3 regions of the Nitrosococcus wardiae genome follow, and region 2 is predicted to be linked to each of the others. Evidence: predicted binding sites of a transcription regulator. Region 2 holds the regulator's gene; each other region holds the start of a gene.

What was found. The regulator sigma-54, encoded in region 2, starts transcription at its own class of promoters, with help from an activator protein. The targets are predictions, from matches to a motif close to TGGCANGNTNCNTGCTT.
Region 1: flgB (flagellar basal body rod protein FlgB) is a predicted target of sigma-54. The motif match lies at 1,651-1,667, and genes of this name have one in related genera.
Region 3: E3U44_RS02585 (flagellar basal body-associated FliL family protein) is a predicted target of sigma-54. The motif match lies at 1,463-1,479, and genes of this name have one in related genera.

The regions. Positions count from the first base shown of each region.
Region 1 covers NZ_CP038033.1:1,825,073-1,828,351, reverse strand. Annotated here, with positions in the region: gene flgE (flagellar hook protein FlgE) at 1-66, opposite strand, end outside; gene E3U44_RS08855 (flagellar hook assembly protein FlgD) at 91-771, opposite strand; gene flgC (flagellar basal body rod protein FlgC) at 794-1,207, opposite strand; gene flgB (flagellar basal body rod protein FlgB) at 1,212-1,607, opposite strand; gene E3U44_RS08840 (SDR family NAD(P)-dependent oxidoreductase) at 1,852-2,709, shown strand; gene E3U44_RS08835 (SirB2 family protein) at 2,767-3,150, opposite strand.
Region 2 covers NZ_CP038033.1:1,240,660-1,243,938, forward strand. Annotated here, with positions in the region: gene ptsN (PTS IIA-like nitrogen regulatory protein PtsN) at 1-448, opposite strand, end outside; gene hpf (ribosome hibernation-promoting factor, HPF/YfiA family) at 462-803, opposite strand; gene E3U44_RS06105 (RNA polymerase factor sigma-54) at 815-2,263, opposite strand; gene lptB (LPS export ABC transporter ATP-binding protein) at 2,349-3,074, opposite strand; gene lptA (lipopolysaccharide transport periplasmic protein LptA) at 3,087-3,279, opposite strand, start outside.
Region 3 covers NZ_CP038033.1:517,335-520,613, forward strand. Annotated here, with positions in the region: gene fliM (flagellar motor switch protein FliM) at 1-883, opposite strand, end outside; gene E3U44_RS02585 (flagellar basal body-associated FliL family protein) at 887-1,417, opposite strand; gene E3U44_RS02590 (NAD-dependent epimerase/dehydratase family protein) at 2,007-3,056, opposite strand; gene E3U44_RS02595 (glycosyltransferase family 2 protein) at 3,098-3,279, opposite strand, start outside.

The sequences.
Region 1 (3,279 bases), 580 kb from region 2:
ATTTGAGACCACATCCAGATCAGAGGATGCAGCATTCAGACCACTAAGCGAATTATTAAACGACATAACATTTCTCCTCGACCCAAGACCCTATAAAATTTGCTCCACTTGACCAAAGGGTACCGACCCCTGTCCTACCAGATTGAGAGTCAATCCTTCGCCCCCTTCTTTGATAACCACGCTGTCCACCCGCGCTACCGCAAATGAAGGCAAGGCTTGGGTGTTGCCATCGACCACCCCTTCCACCTTGAATTGGTAAAGCCCAGGCGGGGCTGAGGTCCCATCCTCCTTGAAACCATCCCAGGCAAAGTGAACGGTTCCGCTTTGGCCTGCTCCTAGATCTAAAGACCGGACCAACTGGCCAGCTTGATCAAAAATCTTCAATTGCAGGCTGCTTGCTTCTGAAGGCAACTTGACAGCTCCCCGCAAGGAGCCCTCTGCCTCCAGCGAACCGACCTCCGAAGGCACTAATACCGAGCGGCCAACTAAACCCGAAGCTTGCAGCGCTTGATTGGACTGCATGGAACCGCTGAGTTCTTTAAAGGAGTTTTGCAGATCTTGAATCCCACTCACCGTCCCAAACTGAGCCATCTGGCCAAGGAAAGTGCTATTATCCATGGGTTCAAAAGGGTCCTGGTGATTAAGCTGGGTAGTCATCAATTTCAGAAATTGTTCTAACCCCAATTCGGTGTTTTGAGGCTTTTTATCGGGTGGTCGGGTCAGTCCTAATTCTTTATAAATATCCAGGTTGGAATGGGTCGCAGTAACCATTATTTAATGCTTTCCCTATCCGCTATTCACCCAATTGCAGGGTGCGTAACAGTAACTGTTTGGAAGTATTGGCAACCTCCACGCTATTCTGATAACTGCGTGAAGCCGAAATCATATTGGCCATTTCCTCAATGGGATTCACATTGGGATGAAAAATATATCCTGCCTCGTTGGCCATGGGGTGATCAGGAGCATACTCCTGCCGTAGCGGGGCCTTGCTCTCCACGACCCCCAGCACTTGCACTCCCCCGGTAGCCGCCCCTTGATTAAATTCATTCAACACAGTAGCGAACACCGGATGGCGGGCCCGATAAGTCTGATTTACGCTACTGCTGACACTATCGGCGTTGGCAAGATTGCTGGCGGTAGTATTCAGTCGCAGGGTTTGGGCACTCATCGCAGTACCCGAAATATCAATGATTTTGAACAATGACATGGCGCTACTCTCCCTTCAGGGCCGACCGCAGTCCTTTGAAGCTGCCACTCAGGAAGTGGAGACTGGCTTGGTATTGGAGCGCATTCTGCATGAATTTACCATGCTCCACCTGGCTGTCCACCGTATTGCCATCGATGGAAGCTTGTAGGGGGACGCGATAAAGGGCCTCCCCTCCAGGGAGTTGCCCTGCCGCAGAAGGCAAATGCTTCGCATGGGTGACTTGCAGTGGCAGGGCTGTTCCCTGGGCCTGCTGGAGTGCCGTCTTAAAATCAATATCTCTTGCCTTATAGTCCGGCGTATCAGCATTAGCGAGATTGGCCGCCAATAATTCGGCGCGCCGAGACCAAAGGCTCAAAGCATAAGGATGAATTCCCAATGCCGAATCAAAGGAAATAGACATAGCTCACTCCCGGCAATCAATAAATTGAATTACCCTAAAACACATGCAAGGGTTATGCCACCTAGAAGTAATGCTAAGAATCAAACAGATAGAAACTAAATATTTACTGGCAAGCTATCCTCACCCGGCAAATAATTGCCGCAGGCGGCAATAGCGCTTGCCTTGTCATCCTGGCATACTTTGCCTGCTAGGTTGCAAGCGACGATTAACTTAACACACAAGAAAAACTACGCTATAAACATTTATGAATCAGAAATTTGCTTCTAAATCCGTGTTGGTTACCGGTTGCTCTAGCGGCATTGGCCGCTGCGTTGCCAGGGGGTTACAAGCCCGCGGTTATCGTGTCTTCGCCACAGCACGCCGAACCCAAGATCTCGAAGAACTCACGGCTGAAGGTCTAGAGGCCATTTCCCTTGAACTCAGCGATGAAGCCTCCATTGCTAATACGGTGGACACCGTTCTGGAACGAACGGGGGGGCAACTTTATGCTCTGTTTAACAATGCAGCTTACGGCCAGCCGGGTGCTGTAGAAGATTTATGCCGGGAAGTATTGCGAGCCCAATTAGAAACCAATACCCTAGGAACTCAGGAACTGACCAACCGCCTGATCCCCGCCATGCGCAATCAAGGCGCTGGCCGCATCATCTACAATAGCTCTGTGCTCGGTTTTATCGCTCTGCCCTTCCGCGGAGCTTATAACGCCAGCAAATATGCTCTGGAAGCCTTAGCAGACACTCTTCGCCTAGAGCTCTATGGAAGCGGAATTAAGGTCTCTGTTATTGAGCCTGGCCCCATCAGTAGCCAATTCCGCCACAATTCATATCAAAAGTACCTGGAAAACATCGACCCTACACGCAGCGCCCATTACCAAACCTATCTCGCTATGGAACAGCGCCTAAAAAAATGCGGGCCCGCCGTCCCCTTCACCCTTCCCCCTGAGTCCGTGCTCAAAAAAGTCATCCATGCTCTAGAAGCACCACGACCCCGAGCACGCTATTATGTCACCACTCCCACTCATGTTTTTGCCGCGCTGAAACGTATGCTCCCCCACGCTGCCATGGATTGGATACTTCGTCAGGTTTCTCGCAGCGAAAACCGGTAGCGCTGGCACCATTTGGATACCCGCACAGGAAACCTCCACCACTCCATTTAAACCTAATTAGCTCCATGGAAAGGGAACCTTGCCGCGGGCGACCCAAACCATATAACCAAATAAGATAAGGGCCACACACCCTGCAATGGCCCGAGTAGGCTTAGTCCGACCACGTTTCAAAGCAATACTGCCGAAAACGATATAACCTATCAGCGCCAGGACCTTTGCCGTAAGCCAATCATTCACAAACGGGTATTGATGCAAGATAAGCGTTAAACCAATAGCGCTTGTCAATAACACCGTATCCACCATATGGGGGACAATGCGCACCCAGCGTTGCTGCAAATACTGGGGAGAAAACAGCATCCACAAGCCGCGCCCAATGAAAAGCACCAAAGTAGTCGCTACACTGGCAAGGTGGATATATTTAAGCGTGAGGTATAAAGTCATACTGCTACCTTATCCTAATACTTATGCATAGAATATGTAATATCACAGGGTGAGCGGCTGTGAAATTGAACTAAAGCCTGCAAGGGCCTGCTTGCAGTTTGGCTCCCCACAACCGACTTACCCTGACAA
Region 2 (3,279 bases):
CCCATTCCCTTAGGACCTCCAGCAGGGTATGGGGGTCTTTGGCTTCACGCAGGCGGGCACAGAATTCCGGATCACGGAACATTTCTGCCAATTGGGCAAGCAGCTGCACGTGAATTTGGGCTGATTCTTCCGGAACCAGCAGGGCGCAGAATAGATCGACCGGCTGTTGATCGAGGGCATCAAAATCAATTCCTTGGTCCAGGCGAACTAATGCTGCGAGGGTATGCTGATTGCCAGCCATGCGGGCATGGGGAATGGCGATCCCATCCCCAAGACCAGTGCTGCCAAGACGTTCCCTAGCAAGTAGGCAGTCGAAAACATCCGCCGAGTCCAGGTCATCCGCGCCTCGGGTAAGCAACTCGCTGAGCCGCTCTAGCACACGTTTTTTGCTGCCTGCAACGGCACCCACAGCGATTTGTTCGGGGACAAGAAACTCGGTAATTTGCATGATTGGGGTTAATCTATCCTTGTTGTTGCTTTTTCATTATTCCCTCACTGCGGTGATGGTCGGTCAATTTCTCTCGGTGCTTTTTAATTTGCCGATCTAATTTGTCCACCAGATCGTCAATGGCGGTATACATGTCTTCGTCTTCAGAGGAGGCAAACACATTGGCCTTGCTCACATGCAGTGTTGCTTCAGCTTTCTGCCTCGTTTTTTCAACACTAAGGACGACGTGAATATTAGTCAATTGATCAAAATGGCGTTCTAGGCGCTCACACTTATTTTCCACATAGTTCCGCAGGGCTTGAGTGATTTCAACGTGGTGGCCAGTAATATTTACTTGCATGGATTGCTCCTTAATTATTTTGCTCTTTAGATCAATCGTTTCCGTTCATTGGAGGGGGGGATGTTCAAGTTCTCCCGATATTTAGCGATGGTACGCCGTGCCACTTTAATGCCTTGTTCGGCTAAGATTTGCGCGATTTTACTATCGCTTAGGGGCCTGCGGGGCTCTTCCCCGGCAATTAATTTCTTGATAAGGGCGCGGATGGCAGTTGCAGAGCATTCTCCCCCGCTGCTGGTAGCCACATGGCTGGAAAAAAAGTATTTTAGCTCATAGATTCCTCGGGGGGTATGCATATATTTGTTGGTTGTGACCCGCGAGATAGTGGATTCATGCATGGAGACGGCTTCTGCAATATCGTGGAGTACTAAAGGACGCATGGCTTCTTCGCCCTGCTCTAAGAATCCCTGTTGGCGTTCCACGATGCAGCACGCAACTTTAAGTAATGTTTCATTGCGGCTATGTAAACTTTTAAGGAACCAGCGGGCTTCTTGGAGCTGGTTTTTAAGATAGCTGTTAGTGAGACTGTCATCAGCCCGCCGGATCAGGCTGGCGTACTGGGTATTAACCCGCAGACGTGGCGCGATATCAGGGTTAAGTTCAACATGCCAGCTGCCACTTTGCTTAGTGACATAGACATCAGGCACGACGTACTCGGTTTTACTGGGTTGTATTTGGGTTCCTGGCCGTGGATTGAGGGATTGAATCAAGTGGATGGCCGCTCCCAGTTCTTGTTCCGATAATTTCATTGCCCGCATTAATTGGGCATAGTCCCGTTTACCTAGTGTGTCGAGATAGTGGGACAACAGCAGCTTTGCTTTTTCTAGCCAAGGGGTGTCCGGGGGATATTGTTTCAGCTGTAACAGTAGGCACTCACCTAAGTCACGGGCTCCAACACCAGGGGGGTCGAAATTTTGTACCTGATGCAAGATAACTTCCACTTCCTTGGGCTCAACCTCGATTTCCTCTCCTAGGCTTTGTTGTATCTCCTCAAGAGTGCCGCATAAATAGCCTTCTTCATTAATCGAATCGATAATGGCGGTGGCAATGACGAGATCCTTCTCGTTGGTCGCCGCCAAACGAGCCTGCCAAAGCAAGTGTTCTTGTAAGGTTTCTTCTCGATTGCCTTGGTTTTCCAGATCGGGTAAGAATTCCTCTCCAGAGGAAGCAGGCAACGGTAAGCTGTCATAGATATCGTTCCAACTGCTGTCTACCGGCAATTCGTCGGGGATTGCCTCGCCGAGTGAGGTGGCTATCTCATTGCCCTCAGGGGTGATGGCTTCCTTTACCTCATCGGTGTCTAAACGCTCCTGTCCCTCTTCGCTTTCACTTTGCTCAAGCAGCGGATTCGATTCTAGCGCCTGTTGGATTTCAGTTTGTAGTTCCAAAGACGAGAGCTGCAACAGGCGAATGGCTTGCTGCAGCTGGGGTGTCATCGTAAGTTGTTGCCCAAGGCGTAGTTGGAGAGAGGTTTTCATACCTGAGCTCTGCCTGCTATTGGATTGCTATTTATTATATTCAGCAATGAACGTATAGTTGGCAATAAACATGCCATAACAGCCGTTAAAGATGAAAATTGTACCCCAAATAAACTTCCTTTACTCGTTCATTATTAAGAATTTCCCGAGGTTGACCTTTGGCGATGACTTCACCTTCATTCACAATATAAGCATACTGGCAAATTCCTAGGGTTTCCCGGACATTGTGATCGGTAATTAAGACACCGATCCCCCGTTCTGTCAGTTGCCGGATGATACCCTGGATGTCTAGCACCGAAATAGGGTCCACTCCGGCAAAAGGCTCATCTAATAGTATAAATTGTGGTTCTACTGCCAGTGCACGGGCAATTTCAACACGCCGCCGCTCTCCGCCCGAGAGGCTCATCCCCAAGGTTTTTTTCACATGGGTAATGTTCAGTTCATGCAGCAGCGCGTCCACCAGCTGTCGGCGCTCTGGTTTTGTCAGATCGCTTCGGGTTTCTGCGATGGCCATAATATTTTCGGCCACGGTCAGCTTGCGGAAAACCGAGGCTTCTTGGGGCAGGTAGCTGATTCCTAAGCGGGCCCGGCGATGAATGGGGTATTGAGTGATCTCGTGATGGTCTAAAGAAATGAGACCTTTGTCGGTTGAAATTAAGCCCACTAGCATGTAGAAACAAGTTGTCTTACCGGCACCATTGGGGCCGAGTAGGCCCACGACTTCGCCACTTGAGAGTTCTAGAGAAACATCCCTGACCACCCAGCGGGATTGGTAGCATTTGGCAAGGTGATAGGCTGATAGCCTGCTCATGGGGCAATAGGGTTATTCCCTGTGTCCATCTAGCAAGCGAATAAAGTCGGCATGGACCCAACCTTCTATTGACTCGCCTTTGGCTAGTGTGGAGATGTGTAACCATTCCTCTTGCCGCTCTAGGATAGTGATTGGCGTTCGGGGTGGGAGGAGCGCTGTTTTGCTGTAATCGGTGTCGGGGCCGGTACGTAAGTTTAGCCAAGTT
Region 3 (3,279 bases), 720 kb from region 2:
ACAAGTCAATGGGCAAAATATCACCCGGCTCAAGCGCTAATATTTCTCGTAAGGAAAGTTGGGTCTCTGCAAGGGTACAGGATAGCTCGACCTCTGCTTCCAGAATTTTTTCTTGCAGAGCCTGATCCCAGCGTTCGTCTACTTGGTTGGCGCCACTTTGCCTTCCCACCTCCAATAATTCACGAATGGGCTCCAGCATGGCATAGGGCAAAGTAATATGGAATTCCCCCCCCCCTCCATCGAACTCCACGTAAAAGGTGGAGACCACCACCACTTCACTGGGGCTAACAATGGTGGCAAACAGAGGGTTAGGTTCTGCCTGTAGATACTCAAAACGCACCGCGAGTACGGGCTCCCAAGCCTGCTCCAGATCTGCAAACACCTTCTTGAGGACGAGCTGGACAATACGTACTTCAGTGGGCGTAAACTCCCGACCTTCAATACAGGCCTGGGAGCGGCGAGCATAAGTTCGGCCTGAACCACCGAAATAATTATCCACCATCATAAACACCAGCTTCGGGTCAAACACGAGCAAGCTAGTGCCCTGTAGGGGGGACATTTGCACCATATTCAAGCTAGTAGGAACAAACAAGGTGTGGATATATTCGGAAAACTTAACCATCTGCATACCCGACACCGTCACATCGATAGCGCGCCGAAATAGGTTAAATAGGCTGCGGCGAAGCTGACGGACGAAACGCTCATTAATCATCTCCAAAGCTGGCAGGCGGGCTCGAACAATGCGGTCTTCACTGCCAAAATCGTAGGGGCGAACCGCCTCTTCACCTGCTATAGCTTCGGTCTCGATATCAACCTCGCCATCGCTCATGCCTGACAGCAAGGCATCGACTTCATCCTGAGAAAGAATGTCGGTAGCAGCCATGGGTTATTGCATTATAAAACTGGTGAAATAAACTGCTTCTACTCCTTTGATCCCAGCCTGATCTTCCAAAACCTGATTGATCTCATGCCGTGCAGCTTCCCGCAGTTGCTCCTTACCTTCAATGGTATGTAGTGTTTCGTAGTCCTGGTGGCTTAACAGCAGCAATAGGCTGTTGCGAATAGCTGGCCTGTGGTTTTTTATGGCTTCGATTATTTCTGAATCACGGGCCATCGCTTCCATCTTAACTTGCAAAAAACGCACCTGACGCTGGCTTTGGCGATAGAAATTGACCACAAAAGCAGGGGCTAGGGAATGATAAATGGCAGGATATTGAGGGACTTTTGATACTTCGACGCTATCAGCAGCAGCCTCCCTGATAGCGGCTTTAGGCGTGAGCGCACCGGTTAGAAATAAAACTACTCCCACCGCTATTACGACCACTAGCACAATGATAATACTGACAAGAATAATCAGGGTCCTTTTAGAGATACCGCTGCCCTTAACCTCCCAATCCACCTCACTACTCTGAGCCATGGGGTCTATTCCTCTTCTCAAGCAAGAATTATTACTCTTGATTTTGAGCAAACCCCGTGCCAGTTCCTGTGAAGATAAAAGAACTTACTGATTTAAATGACCTTACCGCAAAGGGGTCCTTAACCGTCAAATAAATGACCCCTCTTCTTGGCAGTACTTTGACAAAAAATTGACTTTCCGCTCTAACAGCGGTTCCCATTTAGATGGAACTTTATTAGCCTGAATTGTTCACCACCAAGACACAAAGGACACGAAGGTGAGGGAATCTCACTCAGGTGGGAGAAATTGATGGATAGGCTCATTGCTAACCAAGCAACTTATTTTAATCTATTTAACTTTTTGACCTCTTAGTGCCTTTGTGGTGATCTCATGAATTATCAGGTTAGGTTTGAGGTCAGCGTGACGAGACCATTGGCGGGCAAGGGTGATCGGGACCGTGGGCTCTGTGGACCCATGCAGACCGGTAAACGCCCGTTCCTGGAAGGGAGGGATTTAAAAGAGGTCGGTCAGGCTTACTCCGGGCCAACTGGGTTGCAGCTCAAGGGGAGCCGCTATAGTTTTTCGAAAGACACCCTGCGGGTCCGTCACCTTAACTTTGCTCTCGATCCCCCGTGCTATTCTGAGGCAATTCCAGTGATTTCGGAGGGGAGCGCAACAAACCAAGATTTGCGAGGATCTCAGGCAAGGCCGTCTCCAGCGAATGCTGGGGCCTATAACCTAATTCCTTCCGTATTTTGGCACAGCTATACCAGGCAGAACCGATGAGCTTGTATAAAACCCGAGAATTCAAAGGAACTCTTCTCTTCAATACCCGTTCCACAAGATCCCCCGCCTTAGCTCCCGTTCGAAGTAGCCCTGCCGGAAAGTACCACCAGGGGACATGTCGGTCTAATGCTTGGCAAAGCAATATATAAATTTGGCGAGAGGAATAAATATAGCCATCGGTCACAATATAAGTTTGATGATCGGCCAGGGGGTTTTCAGCTATAAGCAACATTGCCTGCACCACATCATCCACATGGACCATGGAACGCCGATTTTCCACCTCAGGTAATGGCGGAAACCACCCTCGATCAATTGCCATGGCCATTCGGGGGAGGTTTCCCTTATGGTCACCCCCATATACCATGGGAAGCCGCAGGTTACAAACCTGCATATCGTAAATACGGCCCGCTTCCAGTACCACCTGCTCAGCGGCTAACTTCGCCCGACCATAGGCGGTTTGAGGAGCAACAGGACTGGCCTCATCGAGACACTCCCGTCCTCCCTCGCCCATAGCCTTAACACTACTTATAAAAATAAATCGTCTAACACCGGTTTGTGCAGCCAACTCTAGGAGTTTCCTGGTCCCCTCTACGATAACTTTTCGATGGAGTTGCTCTACTTCACCGCTATCATCATCTTCGGCAAAGCTGCCACTAGCCAGATGAAAAACCGTATCTACATCTTTGCATAAGTTACCGAGCATTCGAGGCTCAGTGAGATCTCCTCGAAACACGCTTAGTGAATCGGTAGGCCATATTGCTTTAGCCTTTTCTACATTTCTCACCAATACTCGGATCGAATCTCCTCTCGGTAATAATAGGGCGACTAGGCGCTGACCGATAAAACCCGTCGCACCTGTAATCAGTGCCCTCATCCTAAAATTAGACGCTTTCGATAGACCAAGAGGGAAGGTTACTAACTACTATGAGCTCGTTTCGTTGGCACCTCTGAAGCGCCAGAACTCTCCGGGTTAACCCCGCACGTGGCGTCTGAAGGGTTAGCAGGCAATTTTGGCGGACGCGTGGCCAAATAAAAAGTATTTCGCATTCTAAACCCGATCCTAGTTTTAGTTTCTGTGACAAGCTGCCATAGCAAGG